Regions from separate parts of the Vibrio cidicii genome, predicted to be linked through region 1. Evidence: predicted binding sites of a transcription regulator. Region 1 holds the regulator's gene; the other holds the start of a gene.
The links. The regulator MetJ, encoded in region 1, represses methionine synthesis genes. The targets are predictions, from matches to a motif close to TTAGACNTNTANANGTCTAA.
Positions count from the first base shown of each region.

Region 1 (9,242 bases):
ATGATCTAATGAGCATCACTATTCCGATGCAAAGGAATGTCAAAATGGACCCCAATAGCCAAGGTGATTTTATTGCACAGCAATGGGCAGAAGGTATCGAGTTTAGCATCAGCGATCCACTCGACTTTGAGCTCGTGTTTGATGTGGAGCTCATGGCAAGTGATTTAACCACCATGCCTTATCTGACCATTCCACAACAAATCACTTTGCCTGCAGGGCAAAAGGTCGCCAAGGGAACACTCGATTTCGCGGCGGTTACGCGCGCTGAGTTGGATCAGCGTTTCAATCAAGGTACGGTTGAGTTGGAGGCTATGCTCAACGTGCAGCTCAGTGAGGAGAGTCGTGAGAAGCTCAAGAAGCAAGGGGTGCAGTTTGTTGTGACAAACTCCCAAATGAACTTTACTTTTAGCTACCCACAAGTCGATCCAACTGGCGCCACAGGGGGAAGCGGGGACGAGAATGATTAATAAAACCAACACTCTCGCCCATTGAGCGAGGTTAAGAAAGGCCACCATGGCCTCTTGGTCATGGTGGTTAAATTAGGAGCGCTTGGTTGGGGCACCTTCGCTGGTCTTACCTTAACCTTTCTTGGTCATTTTGTAGATATGCTTCGCATTCTTGGCTAGGAAGATTGACTTATATCATTTAGAATTTATCTCCAAATTATCTAAAAACGCAGAGTTTTAGGTCATTTTGGAACACTCCCCCTATCCCACAAAACATATAAAGAGAATAACGACCTATGTCCGATGACAATCGCCAAGCATTGACTCCTGAAGAAGATCTCCGCCAGCAAGCGCTGGATTACCATGCCTACCCAACTCCGGGAAAAATCGCCATTGCGCTGACTAAATCAGCCGAAACGGCCAAAGATTTGGCGCTTGCTTACAGCCCAGGCGTGGCTGAGCCAGTGCGTGAAATCGCGCAAAACCCGGAAAACGTCTACAAGTACACGGCTAAAGGGAACATGGTGGCAGTGATCTCTAACGGCACCGCAATTCTTGGTCTGGGCAACCTAGGTCCGCTGGCGTCTAAGCCAGTCATGGAAGGGAAAGCGTTACTGTTCAAACGCTTTGCAGGATTAGACTCGATCGATATCGAAGTAAAACACCGCACCATCGATGAGTTTGTCGATACCGTTGCCAACATCGCCGACACCTTTGGTGGCATCAACCTTGAAGACATCAAAGCGCCAGACTGTTTTGAGATCGAGAAACGCCTGATTGAGCGTTGTGATGTGCCGGTTTTCCATGATGACCAGCACGGCACCGCGATTGTGACGGCGGCGGGCATGCTCAATGCGATCGAGCTGCAAGGCAAAAAACTCAACGAATGTGTGATTGTGTGTTTGGGCGCGGGCGCGGCGGCGGTGGCGTGTATGGAACTGTTGATCAAATGCGGCGCGATGCGTGAGAAGATCTACATGCTGGATCGCAAAGGCGTGATCCATACCCGTCGTGATGATCTCAACGAATACAAGCAGCTGTTTGCCAATAACACCGACAAACGCACGCTGGAAGATGTGATTTCTGGCGCGGATCTCTTCTTGGGGGTGTCAGGTCCAAACCTAATGCCTGCAGAAGCGCTGAAACTGATGGCTGATAAGCCAGTGGTGTTTGCTTGTTCAAACCCAGACCCCGAGATCAAGCCAGAACTGGCACACCAAGTGCGTGACGATTTGATCATGGGAACGGGCCGCAGTGACTATCCAAACCAAGTGAACAACGTGTTGTGCTTCCCGTTTATTTTCCGCGGTGCATTGGATGTTCGCGCCAGCGAAATCAACGATGAGATGAAACTGGCGGCGGTGGATGCGATTCGTCAATTGGCGAAAGAACCGGTTCCTGCGGAAGTGTTGAAAGCGGCGGGCGTCGACAGCTTAGAGTTCGGTCCGCACTACATCATTCCAAAACCGATGGACCCACGTCTGCTACCGCGCGTAGCGAAAGCAGTCGCACAAGCGGCGGTCGATTCTGGTGTAGCGCGCATCGCGATGCCAGAGAACTACATGGCGCAATAAGCCAAACGTGACTTTTAACCAGTCAGAAAAACGGGACGCCAAGGCGTCCCGTTTTTATTGCTATTCTTTTTATTTCTATTTTTGGCTTGGCAGTCAGCCTCTTCCCCCGAACTGACCAGCCAATCCTTAGTCGTCGTAGGCTTCGAACTCGATGCCCATCGCCGTCATCAGCGCTTTCGCTTCAGTTGGAATGTCATCTGGTCGGTCTTTACGCAGATCTTCATCGGTCGGCAATGGCTGGCCTGTGTACGCATGCAGGAAGGCTTCGCACAGCAGTTCACTATTGGTTGCGTGGCGCAGGTTATTAATTTGACGACGAGTTCGTTCATCGGTCAGCACTTTCAGCACTTTTAATGGGATAGATACAGTGATCTTTTTTACCTGTTCGCTCTTTTTCCCATGCTCTGCGTATGGACTTATGTAGTCGCCATTCCAGTCGGCCATTGCGCACCTTTAGTCGTTATTGTTGGTTAATAAAATAATAGGCGCAGATTGTAGCTGGATTTACCGCCATAAGCAAAGACATATGGACGTCTAGAAGTGTTGACGTCTTAAATTTTGCTGGTTAAAGTGGCGGATAAAAGGAATGGATGACGCTGAAACAACAGTAGCCCATTCCTGATCAGAATGCATCTTTGGAGAAAGGAAACACTATGAGCACTCGCAAGCCCGCTACCATCGCCGTTCGAACTGGTATTGAGTCAGACAGTCAGTTCCGTGCTGTCGTTCCCCCCATTTACCTTTCGACCAACTACGGCTTTCCAGCCTTTGGCGAAGTGCCTAAGTACGACTATACCCGTTCGGGCAACCCCAACCGTGGCTTGCTGGAGCAGGCGCTGTATGAGTTGGAGTCGGGCCAAGGGGCGGTGGTGACCAACTGTGGCACGTCGGCGCTTAACTTGTGGGTCTCTGCGTTTTTGTCGCCAAACGATCTGATTGTCGCTCCGCACGACTGCTACGGCGGTACGTATCGCTTGTTCAATACCCGCGCTAACAAAGGTGATTTCAAGGTGCGCTTTGTGGATCAATCCGACCCAGCGGCGCTGGAGGCAGCCTTGGCGCTCAAGCCCAAACTGCTGCTGATTGAAACCCCCTCCAACCCGTTGGTGCGCGTGGTCGACATTGCGGCCGTGTGTGAAAAGGCGCATCGCGTTGGCGCGCTGGTGGCGGTCGACAACACCTTCCTTACTCCGGTTTATCAAAAGCCGTTAGAGCTGGGCGCGGATTTCGTGATTCACTCCACCACCAAATACATTAATGGCCATTCTGATGTGATTGGCGGTGTGGTGGTGACCAAAACTGCGCAACATGCCGAGGAGCTAGCGTGGTGGGGCAACTGTTTGGGCGCAACTGGTACGCCGTTTGACAGCTACATGACGCTGCGCGGCATTCGCACGCTAGGGGCGCGCATGCGCGTGCACGAAGAGAGCTCACAGCAAATTTTAGCCTTTTTACAAAGCGAAGCGCTGGTGGGGACGATTTACCATCCGAGCCTGCCGCAACATCCGGGGCATGAGATTGCTAAAAAGCAGCAATCGGGGTTTGGCTCGATGCTCAGTTTTGAATTTGCCGGCTCGTTTGAACAGTTGAAGCAGTTTGTGCAAGCGCTGGAGCTGTTCTCTTTGGCCGAGTCGCTCGGTGGGGTGGAGAGTTTGATCTGCCATCCCGCGTCCATGACGCACCGAGCAATGGGCGAAGCGGCGCTGGCTGAGGCGGGGGTCTCCCAGCAATTGCTGCGTCTGTCGGTCGGACTGGAAGATGCGCACGATTTGATTGCCGACCTCAAACAAGCCTTTGAACAAGTGAAGGGAGCGTAATAAATGTCTGTTGTACGTCAGTTGCACAAGTTTGGTGGCAGCAGCCTCGCCGACCCCGAATGTTATCGCCGCGTCGCCAATATTCTCAAAGAGTATTCCAGTGAGAATGATTTGGTGGTTGTCTCTGCGGCGGGCAAAACCACTAACCGCTTGATTGAGTTTCTTGATGGGTTGGAGCGGGATGGCCGTTTGGCCCATGACGCGCTGCAATCGTTACGTCACTACCAGCTTGGTTTGGTTGAATCGCTGCTCAGTGGCGAGGCGCAAGGCCAACTACTTGCCCAACTGAATGATGAGTTCAGTACCTTGGCGGAGTTGGCGGCGCCGCTCTCTCAAACGCAGAGAGCGGCGGTACTTGGCCACGGTGAAGTGTGGTCAGCGCGTTTGCTGGCTGCGCTGCTTAACCAGACCAATCTACCAGCGGTGGCACAAGATGCGCGTGCATTTTTGCGCGCCGAAAGCGGCACTCAGCCGGAGGTGGATCGCGCGCGTTCCTATCCGCTACTGAAAGAGGTGCTGGCGCAGCACGCCAAGCGCCGAGTGATCATCACCGGTTTTATGGCGCAAAATGGCGCAGGCGATACCGTGCTGCTTGGTCGCAATGGTTCCGACTACTCGGCGACCATCATTGGCGCGTTGGCGGAAGTGTCACGCGTGACGATTTGGAGTGATGTGGCGGGCGTGTACAGCGCCGACCCGCGCATCGTGTCGGACGCGTGCCTGCTGCCGCTGCTGCGTTTGGATGAAGCGAGCGAGCTGGCTCGTCTTGCCGCGCCGGTGCTGCATAGCCGCACCCTTCAACCGGTGGCGCAAAGTGCCACTGAGCTCGATTTACGTTGTAGCTACGATGCGGAATCGGGCTCGACGCGCATTGAACGCGTGCTCGCCTCTGGGCGCGGGGCGAAAATCATCACCTCGCTTGATGAGGTGCTACTGGTGCAGCTCACTTTTGCCCGAGGCCATGACGACGACCGCGTACAGCAAGAGGTGCTACGTGCTTTGAAGCGGGCGCAACTGGAACCGTTGGCCTTTGAGTGGCAAAAAGATCAACATCGCCTGCGTTTGGCCTATACCGCCGAAATCGCCAGTGGCGCTTTGGCCTACCTGCAAGAGTTAGCGGTGGAAGCGGAAATTAAACTTAAAGAAGGCTTTTCGCTGGTGGCGGCGGTGGGCGCGGGCGTAGCGAAAAATGCCAGCCACTGCTTTGGCTTCTATCAGCAATTGAAACACTCGCCAGTGGAGTTCGTCTCCGAGGCGGATTCTGGCCTCAGTCTGGTGGCTGTACTGCGACGGGTTAATCTGCCTGTGCTGGTCAAAGGCATTCATAGCCAGCTTTTTCAAGCGCAAAAACGGGTGGCCATTGCCTTGTGCGGCAAAGGTAATATTGGTTCGAGTTGGCTAGCGCTGTTTGCCCAGCAAAAGAGCGAGCTGGAAAAACGCCACGGCATGAACTTTGAGCTGGTAGCCGTGGTGGATAGCCAAACGTATCTGTTCAATGAGCAAGGCTTGGATGCCGCAAGCGTGCACGCCCATTTTGATGACGACTCGATCGCGCACGATGGCGATAGCTGGTTACTGCGTTTGGGCGCTTTGCAAGGTTATGACGAAGCGGTGGTGCTGGATGTGACCGCCAGCGCGGAGTTGGCGACGAAATATCTTGAGATTGCTAACCAAGGGCTACACCTGATTTCGGCCAACAAGATCGCTGGCTCAGCCAGCAGCGAGTATTACTATCAAGTGCAAGATGCGTTTGCCAAAATTGGTCGCCATTGGCTGTACAACGCCACGGTGGGCGCTGGGTTGCCAATCAACCATACCGTGCGCGATTTGCGTGAGAGCGGTGACGAAATTGTTGCGCTCTCAGGGATCTTCTCCGGCACACTTTCTTGGTTGTTCCAGCAGTTTGACGGCAGCGTGCCGTTTGCGGAACTGGTCGATCTCGCTTGGCAGCAGGGGCTGACCGAGCCCGATCCGCGCAGCGATCTCGATGGCTCGGATGTGATGCGCAAGCTGGTGATTTTAGCGCGTGAATCGGGGCTGGAGATTGAACCGGAGAACGTTAAAGTGGAATCCTTGGTGCCAGCAGAATTGAGCGATCTCACGCTGGATGAGTTTTTTGATAAAGCGCATCTGCTCAGTGAACGTTTGCAAGAGCGTCTGGCCAAAGCGCAGCGCCAAGATCAGGTGTTGAGATACGTGGCGCGTTTGGAGAAAAACGGCAAGGCGCGGGTGAGTGTTGAAGCACTGTCGCGTGAGCATGCGTTAGCCAATTTGCTGCCGTGTGACAACATTTTTGCCATCGAAAGTAAGTGGTATCGAGACAACCCATTGGTGATTCGTGGGCCGGGTGCCGGGCGAGAAGTGACGGCGGGGGCGATTCAGTCGGATCTCAATCGTCTAGCGGGCCTGTTTTAAAGAGGATAGCGTGCTTTAAAGCGTCGTGGCTATCGGTACACATCTTATCCAAGGGGCCAATCGGCCCCTTGTTATTTCTACTTGAACTATGCTCATTATGAACTTGAGAAATATTCATAATCGCGCTGTTGACATTAAATCGTATTCAATTCATTCTGTAGCCATATAGACGTCCAAACGTCAGTTCGCAACAGTTTGCACGTTTGTGGCGGGTGGTCACAGGGAGAGGAACATGGGCTATACACACGCAAGTCATATTGACGCTTTAAACCAGAATATCGCTGAGCTTTCAGACAACATCAATGTGTCGTTTGAGTTTTTTCCGCCCAGTACGCCGCAAATGGAAGAGACGTTGTGGAGCTCAGTACAGCGCCTAAAAACTCTGCAACCCAAGTTTGTCTCGGTGACTTACGGGGCCAACTCTGGTGAGCGTGACCGTACCCACTCGATCATCAAAGAGATCAAAGCGCAAACTGGCCTCGTGGCTGCGCCGCACCTTACTTGTATTGATGCCAGCCGTGACGAGCTTATCAACATTGCCAACGACTACTGGGCGAATGGCATCAAAAATATTGTTGCGCTGCGCGGTGATATTCCTCCGGGCGGTGGCGCGCCAGAGATGTACGCCTCTGATCTGGTGACTCTGCTGAAATCGCTGCACGATTTTGATATTTCGGTGGCGGCGTTTCCTGAAGTCCACCCTGAAGCGAAAAGTGCTCAAGCGGATCTGCTTAACCTCAAACGAAAAGTGGATGCAGGTGCGAACCGTGCCATCACGCAGTTCTTTTTCGATGTGGAAAGCTACTTGCGTTTTCGTGACCGCTGCGTAGCGGCCGGGATCGACGTGGAAATCGTCCCGGGTATTTTGCCGGTATCGAACTTTAAGCAGGCGTCGCGTTTTGCAGCGCAGAACAACGTTAAAGTGCCCGGTTGGATGGCGAAACAGTTTGAAGGGTTGGATGACGATCCTGTGACTCGTCAGCTAGTCGGTGCAAGCCAGGCAATTGATATGGTGCGTATTTTAAGCCGAGAAGGGGTGAAGGATTTCCACTTCTACACGCTAAACCGCGCCGAAATGACTTACGCATTGTGTCATACGCTGGGCGTACGTCCCAAGCAAGCGTAGCGGTTTGAAGATAGTTTGAAGAGTAGAAGATAGGTTGAAGAGTAAAAGCGGCGCAAAGAGTGTCGCTTTTTATTGGGCGCACTCTTTTGCTTTGAGCAAATAGAGGCCAATAAAAAGGCTGGTATCAAACCAGCCTTATTTGTTTCTCTCGTTAATTAACGAGTGTGATGTGCGCGAAGAGTTAGCCGAGAGCTTCCAATTCCGCCAACACTTCGTCTGCCCAGTTGATCCACGTTTCACGTAGCATCAGGTTGCGACGCAGCGTCAAACGCTCTAGGCGACCTTGTTTGTCGAGGGTCGATGGTGTGGCGTAGTAAGCCGCTTCAATCTCTTTGTAGTGAGCGACCAGCTTGCGAGACTCTTCGACTAATTGCGCCAATTGATGGCGGTATGGCGCAGACGGTTGCACTGAACAAGCCATCAGCTTGGCAGAGAATTCGTCACGTACCGTTGGGTGTGCGGTCGGTTGATCAAACCAATCACCCAGCGCCGCACGGCCTGCGTCGGTAATGGAGTACACTTTACGATCCGGTTTGCCTTCCTGTGGTTCCAGTACACAAGTCACCAGTTCCTGCTCAGCCATTTTGTTGAGCTCGCGGTAAACCTGTTGGTGGCTCGCTTTCCAGAAGTAGCCGATACTGGCTGAGAATTCTTTCGTGATGTCGTAACCGGTAGCATCACGTGTGCTTAAAACGGTCAGAATAACGTGTGGTAATGACATGTCTTCATCCAAATGGTCAATAAACTGTTAACAAGCTGGCTGTACTGCGTTTGCACTCTTATTTTTGATGCAATTTGTTTTATGTACAGTCAGCACCAACACTGTGTTGGTCCTGTCACCTTAAAAGCCGTTTATCACCTAGGGTGGATGGAATTTTCCATCAAGCTGTGAAAATGATGGTTTGATAGTTAATTCACAGCGGACGAGTAGTATATCTAAATATAAGCATAAAGTAGAATACATGAGTGGTTTTGCTTAAAAAACTAATAAAATACTAAATAAGCTGCACATCATGACCATGCTCTGCAATGACTGTTTATTAATTGTCCTTTTTGTAGTTTAAAATACTGCTTTGTTGTTGCCTTGCTTACATTCTTAATTGAGATCTAGATCACCAATTATTAAATTTTTGTGTTGGCTTACGGGCGTACACCGCGCAAAGTTGGTGAGTGAGTATTGTAAAAAAGCTGCGTTTTCACGCAGCCTTCACGGTCATGATGTTAGCTCATATTGCGCTGTGATTAGCCTGTGTTACGCATACCCGCCGCAATGCCAGCGATGGTTACCATCAGGGCTTCTTCCAACTCTTCTGCCGCTTCTTGCGTTTGACGTGTGCGGTATAAAAGTTCAGCTTGCAGCATGTTGAGTGGCTCAATGTAGATATTGCGCAAACGGATCGACTCCTGTCCCCACGGATCGCTTTGCATCAAGTTCTCATTGTTTTCCACGTTCAGCACGGTTTTGATGTCGCGTTGCAACTGTGCCCGCAGTTTATCGCCAAGCGGTAGCAGGGATTCATCCGCCAAGCGTTCATCATAGTAACGCGAGATCTCGATGTTGCACTTCGAGTACACCATCTCCAGCATGCCAAGACGAGTGGAGAAGAACGGCCATTCGCGACACATCTCTTCCAGCAGCGCTTGATGCCCTTTGTCGATCGAGTATTGAATCGCTTCACCCGCACCAAGCCACGCTGGCAGCAGCAAGCGGTTTTGGCTCCAAGAGAAGATCCACGGAATCGCCCGTAAGCTTTCCACTCCGCCATTGGGGTTGCGCTTCGCCGGGCGAGAACCGAGTGGCAACTTGCCAAGTTCCAGCTCCGGGGTCGCTTGGCGGAAATAAGGGACGAAATCCGGCTCGCCG
Region 1 covers NZ_CP035921.1:1,377,983-1,387,224, reverse strand. The annotation lists gene EWA64_RS07310 (Calx-beta domain-containing protein) at 1-467, shown strand, start outside; gene EWA64_RS07305 (malic enzyme-like NAD(P)-binding protein) at 743-2,020, shown strand; gene metJ (met regulon transcriptional regulator MetJ) at 2,147-2,464, opposite strand; gene EWA64_RS07295 (O-succinylhomoserine (thiol)-lyase) at 2,674-3,837, shown strand; gene EWA64_RS07290 (bifunctional aspartate kinase/homoserine dehydrogenase II) at 3,841-6,252, shown strand; gene metF (methylenetetrahydrofolate reductase) at 6,485-7,378, shown strand; gene EWA64_RS07280 (PadR family transcriptional regulator) at 7,560-8,099, opposite strand; gene ppc (phosphoenolpyruvate carboxylase) at 8,621-9,242, opposite strand, start outside.

Region 2 (9,242 bases), 190 kb from region 1:
ACCAGCGTTTAGCTCAAGACCGTCTAGGTAGTCTTTCGCCAGTTTCACTTCGCAATCTAGCGCGTCGTTTAGGTAGTTCACAACAGGTTGTAGAGAGAATTCTTCTGCGTATTCACCTTCCGTTGGACGGCCAAGGTGAGACGTAACCATCACTTTCGCGCCCGCTTCTAGGCACAGTTTGATCGTTGGCAGAGATGCGATGATACGTGCATCTGAAGTAACTTTGCCGTCTTTTACTGGCACGTTTAGGTCAGCACGGATAAATACACGTTTACCTGCGAGATCCAGGTCAGTCATCTTGATTACAGACATGTTGTGTCCTCTCAAATATTAAAAATAAAGTTTTTGAAAACTCGGCAACCCTGCCAAGCCTGTTAATTCTTTAAACTGGACTTGATATGGAGTTACTGACAATTTATTTCAAGCCTAGAAATAAATTTTCTCCGCGGCGACTACAGACTACTTAGCCGCCTGCATTGCGAGCGCAGTATCCAGCATGCGATTCGCAAAGCCCCATTCGTTATCGCACCACACCAGCATTTTCACCAAATGCCCGTTACTGACTCGTGTCTGCGTTCCATCCACAATCGCACTATGCGGATCGTGGTTGAAATCGATGGAAACCAATGGCGCTTCAGTATAGTCAACAATGCCATGTAATGTACACTGAGACGCCTTCACTATGGTTTGATTTACGTCATTAACTTTCACATTTGTATTAATTGTGACGCTCAAATCCATCGCAGTGACGTTGACTGTCGGCACTCGCACCGAAATAGCTTCAAATTTGTTGGAAAATTTCGGGAATATTCTTTCAATTCCTTTATGCAACTTAGTGTCCACAGGAATAATGGACTGGCTGGCCGCGCGAGTACGGCGCAGATCGGTGTGGTAAGCGTCAATCACCTGTTGATCGTTCATTGAGGAGTGAATGGTGGTGATGGTTCCAGATTCAATGCCAAAAGCGTCATCGAGTGCCTTAATAATTGGCACGATGCAGTTGGTAGTGCAAGAGCCGTTAGACACGACTTTATGCTGCGCGGTCAGCGTTTGATGATTGACGCCATAGATGATGGTGTTGTCCACATCGTTCGCTCCGGGATGAGAAAATAGTACTTTCTTCGCGCCCGCCTTGATGTGCTCTTGCCCATCGGCTTGAGAGCCGTACACGCCAGTACAATCAAGCACTAAATCGACGTCTAAATCGCGCCAAGGGAGTAAATCGATCTCGGCTAGATGAAGAATACGCACCGTATCCATGTCACCGTTGCTGTGATGAATGTAAATGTGTTCTTGGTCATTGCTGATTTTCTTACCAAAACGACCATGCGAGGTGTCGTATTGTAGCAAATGGGCCATGGCATCCGGCTGGGCCAGTTCGTTCACCGCCACCACCTTGATCTGCTGATGCTTACCGCTCTCATATACGGCTCTTAAAACATTACGACCGATACGTCCAAATCCATTGATCGCAACTTTTAGCATTTATCCTTCGCCCTAACTACAATTTTGTGTCACAGATACTACCTGATCAGGCCGAAAAACGCACCTGTTGAATCATAGTAAAGCAGGTTCAAAAAGGCCGAGACAGTACTCGGCCATGTTACAAAGGTGATTAAAAGGCGACGTCTAAACCTAACCAGTAACGACGACCATCTTCGATATATCCGTATTCTTCGTAACTGATTTTCTCGTCCAGCAAGTTATAGATCGCACCTTTGATACGAGTGTTATCGGTTAACTGATATGTCACACCTGCGTCCACAAAAGTATAAGCGGGCTCTACGATACTGTTTCTTGATGGTCCCGTAACCGGATCCATCTCTTTCCCTCGGTAGGTGACTTTCGCCCAACTCTCTAGATCTGCTGTTGTCTGCCAAGTCACATCAACGTTAACCAGGTGCTTTGGTAGTTGCTGTAGCGGCATACCTTTGTACTCACCTGTTTTTTGCTCTGAGTCGGTAAATGTGTAGCTCGAGCTGAGGTAAATGGTTTCCGTTAGCGACGATGCAAAGGTTGCTTCAATACCTTGTGTGACCGCTTCATCCACGTTAACACGGTACGTTGGATCGGCGCCCCATTGGTTTGGCCCATCTGTACAAATGGTATCCGGACAAGCAACACGCGTGATCTTGTCTTTGAATTCATTATGGAACGCAGTCAAAGAAACATCTAAGCCAGCGTCACCTTGATACAAGACGCTGATTTCTTTGTTTAACGACGTTTCAGGATCAAGGTCTGGGTTGCCGTAAATGTTACCGCCACCGCTAACTTGTGCCCAACCAGGAGTAATTTCACGTAATTGTGGCGAGCGGAAACCTGTTGCCACACCGCCTTTCACCGTCCAAGAAGAATCTACACGCCATACACCATAAGCACGCGGGCTGAAGTGCGCACCATAGTTTTCATCATGATCTAAACGGCCACCCAGCGTAATGCTAAACGGTTCGGCGATTCTCCACTCATCTTCTATGAAAACGGCCCACTGCGTATTTGATGCTTTGCTCTTCAATGACGCTTGGTTAGAAGTAAAGTCCTCAAGTTCCGCGTGAGTTCCATCCACACCTGTCGTCAGCGTATGGTTTCCAATGCCTGTCACTAAGCTCGATTTGAAGGTGGTGTTAGTGATCGTCATCTCACGAGATTTGTTCTCGCTTTCTTCACGTTGTAAGTAGGTATCTGATATGCCAACCGAGTCCCAGTTGCCACTGTGGCTTAACGTTACATAACTACGACGATATTCGTTGAGTGAATCTTCACAACCTCTTCGGCATCCCGTCGTTGGCACTGAAAGGCCAACGTTCCCGCGACGATTTTGGGCCGAAGTCCCTCCCTCTATTTGCACAGAATGGCGATCATTGATCTGGTAGGTCAGTTTTGAAGAGAGACTCTGCATATCTTTATCTTCATAACCGTATTCAATATCATCTTCTTCTCTTGCGGTGTACTGACCGTATACTTGGAGAGATAGATTTTCGGCTAGCGGCCCATTGACGAAGAAATTCGCACTCTGCTCTCCGCCCGAACGACTGTTCTCTTGCAGAACGGTGCTTAGCTGAACATTACCAGTCCACTCCATCGCATCTTTTCGCGTGATCACGTTGATCACACCGCCAATCGCATCAGAGCCATAAAGCGTCGACATTGGGCCACGAATGACCTCAATTCGCTCAATCGCTTGAAGAGGAGGCAACCAACCTTGTTCGATACCAGGGCCATCACTATTTGGACGAGTTTCACGCGTGCTTTGACGCTTACCATCGACCAGTATCAAAGTGTATTTAGAGCCCATACCACGGATACTGATGTCGGTAGTATCACCACCGCCTGTCACGACAACACCCGGGACACTTTTTAATGCGTCAGTAACATCACGGTAATAACGAGAGTCTAACTCCTCACGCGATATCACACTAATGCTTGCAGGGGCGTCAGCTTGAGATTGTTCATAACTTGATGCTGTTACAACCACAGTTTCCATTTTGGAAACCGCATCATTGGCAAAAACATGCGGGACACTAACGAAGGCTAAAAAACCAGTCGCAGTAATAACTGGCAGTCTAAAAGTAGACATCTACATCTCCATAATTGATAATGATTATCATTTTGTAGAATTGAATTATTCACAATTAGAACGAGATGCATAGTGATACTTATGGAACGGCCTTTCCCATTTGTGGAATCCGTACATAACGCAGTAAGGAGCAGGTGAAATATGCACGATTTATCATCAATTCGAGCCTTTGATGCGCTCAATCAGCATAAAAGTTTAACAGCTGCTGCAAAGGCTCTTAACCAACCTAAATCAACACTGAGTCGTCGCTTAGCACAACTGGAAGAAGATTTCGGTCAGGCACTGACCGCAAGACAAGGTAACCGATTAGTACTGACAAGAGCGGGAGAAATTTTTGCCAACTACAGTCGTCAGATTCTTGATCTAAGTGAAGAAAGTTATGAGGCGTTGCAAGATTTAACGAACCAAGTTTCAGGACCACTACATATTATTTGTCACACAGCATTAGTGAGAAGTTGGCTAGGTGGCATACTCAACCGCTTTCTTGCCGATAATCCTGACGTTAGGGTTCAACTCATTAGTGACTTTTCTGAAGCGCACCATGACCCTGACTTGTTCATCTGGCTCGGTGAACGCAAAGACCTCGATTGGCGCAAAGAGGTGTTAGGCTCTTTTCGTTATACACCTTTTGCCTCTCCAGCTTATCTAGAACAACACGGTTCGCTCCTCCACCCCAAAGAACTTGAAGCACATCCTTGGATAGATTTTGGCTCGGTACAAGAAAACGGATTAATGCTCACACACCCTCAACACGGTGACTTCTTCTTAGAGCCATTTGCTAGTCGCTTATACTGCGACAACATCGCGATGCAGATCGACAGTATCGCGAATGGTCATGGTATTGGATTGTTGCCGACTTGGACCGCAAGCGTCTATGAGAAGCATCACCCAGGTCGAATTACACCTTGCTTGGAAGGTTGGCTTTCGGAGCCTATTTCCATCAACTGTTACACGCCCGCAGGAAGGCTACCAAGGCGCTTATCCGTACTTTTAGACTATATTAACCAAAGCATTCCACAAGGTTGGAAAAACTGACAAAAAGTAAAAAGGCCATCGCAATGATGGCCTTTCTAACTTTAGCGTTTAACAGTTGTCGCTTACGTTCGACTGTTTAGACGGTCCAGTAATTACGCTAGCAATTCTTTCGCTGTGTTCACCACGTTTTCTACCGTGAAACCGAACATTTCGAACAACTGGTCAGCAGGTGCTGATTCACCGAAAGTCGTCATGCCGATGATACGACCGTCGAAACCAACGTACTTGTACCAGAAATCTGCGATGCCCGCTTCGATAGCGATGCGTGCTGTTACGTCTGATGGTAGTACTGCTTCACGGTAAGCCGCGTCTTGCTTGTCGAATGCATCGGTTGATGGCATGGACACTACGCGTACTTTCTTACCTTCTGCGGTTAGTTGTTCAGCGGCTTTCACTGCTAGCTCAACTTCAGAACCTGTCGCGATTAGGATCAGCTCTGGCTTGCCATCGCTGTCTTTTAGGATGTAACCACCTTTGGCGATGTCTGCCACTTGCTCAGCGCTGCGTGATTGCTGCGCTAGGTTTTGACGAGAGAAAATCAGCGCTGATGGGCCATCTTTACGTTCAATCGCCAGTTTCCATGCGACCGCCGATTCCACTTGGTCACATGGACGCCATGTGCTCATGTTTGGCGTTAGACGCAGAGACGCGATTTGCTCAACCGGTTGGTGAGTTGGGCCATCTTCACCCAAGCCGATAGAGTCGTGCGTGTACACTTGGATGTTTTGCACTTTCATCAGAGCGGCCATACGCATTGCGTTACGTGCGTATTCCATGAACATCAGGAAGGTTGCGCCGTAAGGAACAAAACCGCCGTGCAGCGCGATACCGTTCATGATCGCTGTCATACCAAATTCACGCACACCGTAGTGGATGTAGTTACCCGAGAAGTCGTTTGCTTCTAGCGACTTAGAACCCGACCACATGGTGAGGTTAGAAGGCGCTAGGTCGGCAGAGCCGCCCATGAATTCTGGCAGCATTTTACCAAACGCTTCGAGCGCGTTTTGCGATGCTTTACGTGAAGCAATGTTTGCTGGGTTGGCTTGAAGATCGGCAATGATTTGGTTTGCTTTCTCTTCCCACTCTGCAGGAAGTTCACCGTTTACGCGGCGTTTGAACTCTGCGGCAAGCTCAGGGTACTCGGCTGCGTATGCTTCGAACTTCGCGTTCCAAGCGGCTTCTTTTTCAGCGCCAGCTGCTTTTGCATCCCACTCTGCGTATACATCAGCAGGGATTTCAAATGCAGGGTGTTCCCAACCTAGGAACTCACGTGCTGCGGCAATTTCTTCCGCACCTAGTGGTGCACCGTGACAGTCGTGTGAACCCGATTTGTTTGGTGAACCAAAACCGATGATAGTTTTAGTACAGATAAGCGTTGGGCGAGGATCCGCTTTCGCAGCGATAATTGCTGCGTTGATCGCTTCCGCATTGTGACCATCCACTGCTGGGATAACGTGCCAGCCGTATGCTTCAAAACGCTTAGGCGTATCGTCAGAGAACCAACCCTCCACGTGACCGTCGATAGAGATGCCGTTGTCATCCCAGAATGCAATCAGTTTACCAAGGCCTAGCGTACCCGCTAGAGAACATGCCTCGTGCGAGATACCTTCCATCAGACAGCCATCACCCATGAACACGTAAGTGAAGTGGTCAACGATGTCGTGGCCTTCTTTGTTGAACTGCGCTGCGAGCGCTTTCTCAGCCATTGCCATACCAACCGCGTTGGTGATGCCTTGACCTAGAGGGCCCGTCGTTGTTTCGATACCCGGCGCGTAGCCGTATTCTGGGTGGCCCGGAGTCTTAGAATGCAATTGACGGAAGTTTTTCAGATCATCGATAGAAAGCTCGTAACCGCTAAGGTGCAGTAGCGAGTAAATCAGCATAGAGCCGTGGCCGTTAGACAGCACGAAACGGTCGCGGTCAGCCCACTCTGGGTTTGATGGGTTGTGGTTTAGGTGGCCGCGCCAAAGAACTTCAGCGATGTCCGCCATACCCATAGGTGCCCCTGGGTGGCCTGAGTTTGCTTTTTGTACGCCGTCCATGCTGAGTGCGCGGATTGCATTAGCGAGATGTTTACGAGATGGCATGTCTGCTCCTGAGTGCATTAAGCGATGTAATAAGAAAAATTGCGCTGGCTATTTTCGCAAAGCAATCTCTGCTCTGCAAACGATTTACCCGAGAAAAACCCAGAACAAACCATGCTCTACTTCACTGAAAGTGAAATAGAGCAAATTCTTCGCACCAGCAAGGCAAACGATTACTTTTGGTTCATACTAAAAAATCACTTGTAATTCGAGTATTCAAAACTAGAATGGACGTCTAGATGTAGAAACACCTACAAATCGTATTTCATTCCCGGAGCTGAGAGCAAGTATTCAGCTGCGAAAATTAATCAAAAGTGGAGCTCTCATGGCAAAGCACCTGTTCACTTCTGAGTCAGTATCAGAAGGCCATCCAGACAAAATTGCAGACCAGATTTCTGATGCGGTTCTTGATGCGATTCTTGAGCAAGACCCGAAAGCACGTGTTGCATGTGAAACTTACGTAAAAACCGGCATGGTCATGGTCGGTGGTGAAATTACCACTTCTGCCTGGGTTGATATCGAAGAACTGACGCGCGAAACCGTTCGCGAAATCGGCTACGTTCACTCAGACATGGGCTTCGACGCCAACTCTTGTGCTGTTCTCAACACCATCGGCAAACAGTCTCCTGACATCAACCAAGGCGTTGATAAAGCCGACCCTAAAGAGCAAGGTGCGGGCGACCAAGGCATTATGTTCGGTTACGCATGTAACGAAACCGAAGTACTGATGCCAGCACCAATTACCTACGCGCACCGTTTGATGGAACGTCAAGCGAAAGTACGTAAAGATGGCACACTGCCATGGTTGCGCCCCGATGCAAAATCACAGGTTACTTTCCAATACGATCAAGGCAAAATTGTTGGTATTGATGCGGTTGTCCTGTCTACTCAGCACTGTGATTCTATCTCGACACCAGATCTGCGCGAAGCAGTGATGGAAGAGATCATCAAGCCTGTTCTTCCTTCAGAATGGCTAAACAAAGAAACCAAGTACTTCATCAACCCAACCGGCCGTTTCGTTATCGGTGGTCCAATGGGTGACTGCGGTCTGACGGGTCGTAAGATCATCGTGGATACCTACGGCGGCGCAGCGCGTCACGGTGGTGGTGCTTTCTCTGGTAAAGATCCATCGAAAGTAGACCGTTCTGCCGCTTACGCAGCGCGTTACGTAGCGAAAAACATCGTCGCAGCGGGCATGGCAGATCGTTGTGAAATCCAACTTTCTTATGCAATCGGTGTGGCCGATCCAACCTCTATCATGGTTGAAACGTTCGGTACCGAGAAAGTGTCGCACGACATCATCATTGAAGCCGTTCGCCAGTTCTTCGACCTACGTCCATACGGTCTGCAAGAGATGCTGAATCTGCTTCAGCCAATCTACAAGAAGACCGCTGCATATGGTCACTTCGGTCGCGAAGAGTTCCCTTGGGAAGCAACCGACAAAGCAGCACTACTGCGTGAGTTTGCTGGCATCAAATAATCAGCCTCTTCTCGAACAGAAAGCCTCTGCTACAATGCAGGGGCTTTTTATTATGCGTATAAATTGATTATGCGTAAGAAAACAAATTTCGCCGTTTGAAGAAGAGCCCATGTTGCACCACGAACTAGCCGAACAATCCTCGCAAGTCCTCGCCCACTGTATCGCCTTAGCCGAACAACGCTTTCAGCGCACTTTCCCTCTGCCCAAACTCAGTTTTAACGTTCGAGGCAAAACGGCAGGTAAAGCTTACTTGCAACTGAATGAGATACGCCTCAATCCCGTCTTATTCAACGAAAATCCTCGCGCGTTTTTGCAAGAGGTGATTCCGCATGAAGTCGCCCACCTCATCACCTATCAGGTGTTCGGGCGCGTTAAGCCTCATGGCAAAGAGTGGCAAGCGATGATGAAAGGTCTCTTCAATCTACCAGCAAGAACGACGCATTGCTTTAATATCCATTCGGTCCAAGGGAAAACCTTTCAATATCGCTGCGCCTGCGCCGAGTACCCACTGTCAATTCGCCGCCACAACAAAGTGCAACGTCATCAAGCCAGTTATTGCTGCACAAAGTGCCGTCAGCCTTTGCAGTTTACCGGATTACAACTCAGTTAGCGGCCTGTCTAAGCTCGCCCTCAGTGCAGTTTTGACTCAGCTTTAACAATTCGCTCACTACTTCGCGGCAAAACTGAGTGCTACAATCTAAAAAGTCATACTTTTCTAAGACTTTTTAGATGAAATACCTATTTTCACTACTGGCGGCTCTCAGCAGCTTGCATGTACTGGCTGCGCCCCCGGCCAACTTCTCTGCGGCGAAGAAAGAGGCGCTACAAATTTACCAAGATTATCCGGTCAGTTTTTACTGTGGCTGCGAGATTCAATGGCAAGGAAAGAAAGGCATTCCAGATTTGCAATCTTGTGGTTATCAAGTGCGTAAGCAACAAAATCGTGCCAGTCGTATTGAGTGGGAACATGTGGTGCCCGCTTGGCAGTTCGGCCACCAGCGACAATGTTGGCAAAACGGTGGACGCAAAAATTGCAGCAGACATGATGTTCAGTTTCGCTCGATGGAAG
Region 2 covers NZ_CP035921.1:1,187,815-1,197,056, forward strand. The annotation lists gene EWA64_RS06370 (phosphoglycerate kinase) at 1-312, opposite strand, end outside; gene epd (erythrose-4-phosphate dehydrogenase) at 460-1,485, opposite strand; gene EWA64_RS06380 (ligand-gated channel protein) at 1,616-3,574, opposite strand; gene EWA64_RS06385 (LysR family transcriptional regulator) at 3,716-4,609, shown strand; gene tkt (transketolase) at 4,702-6,696, opposite strand; gene metK (methionine adenosyltransferase) at 7,019-8,173, shown strand; gene EWA64_RS06400 (SprT family zinc-dependent metalloprotease) at 8,283-8,783, shown strand; gene endA (deoxyribonuclease I) at 8,903-9,242, shown strand, end outside.
Region 2: a site for MetJ is predicted at 6,921-6,940, ahead of metK (methionine adenosyltransferase). Genes of this name have one in related genera too.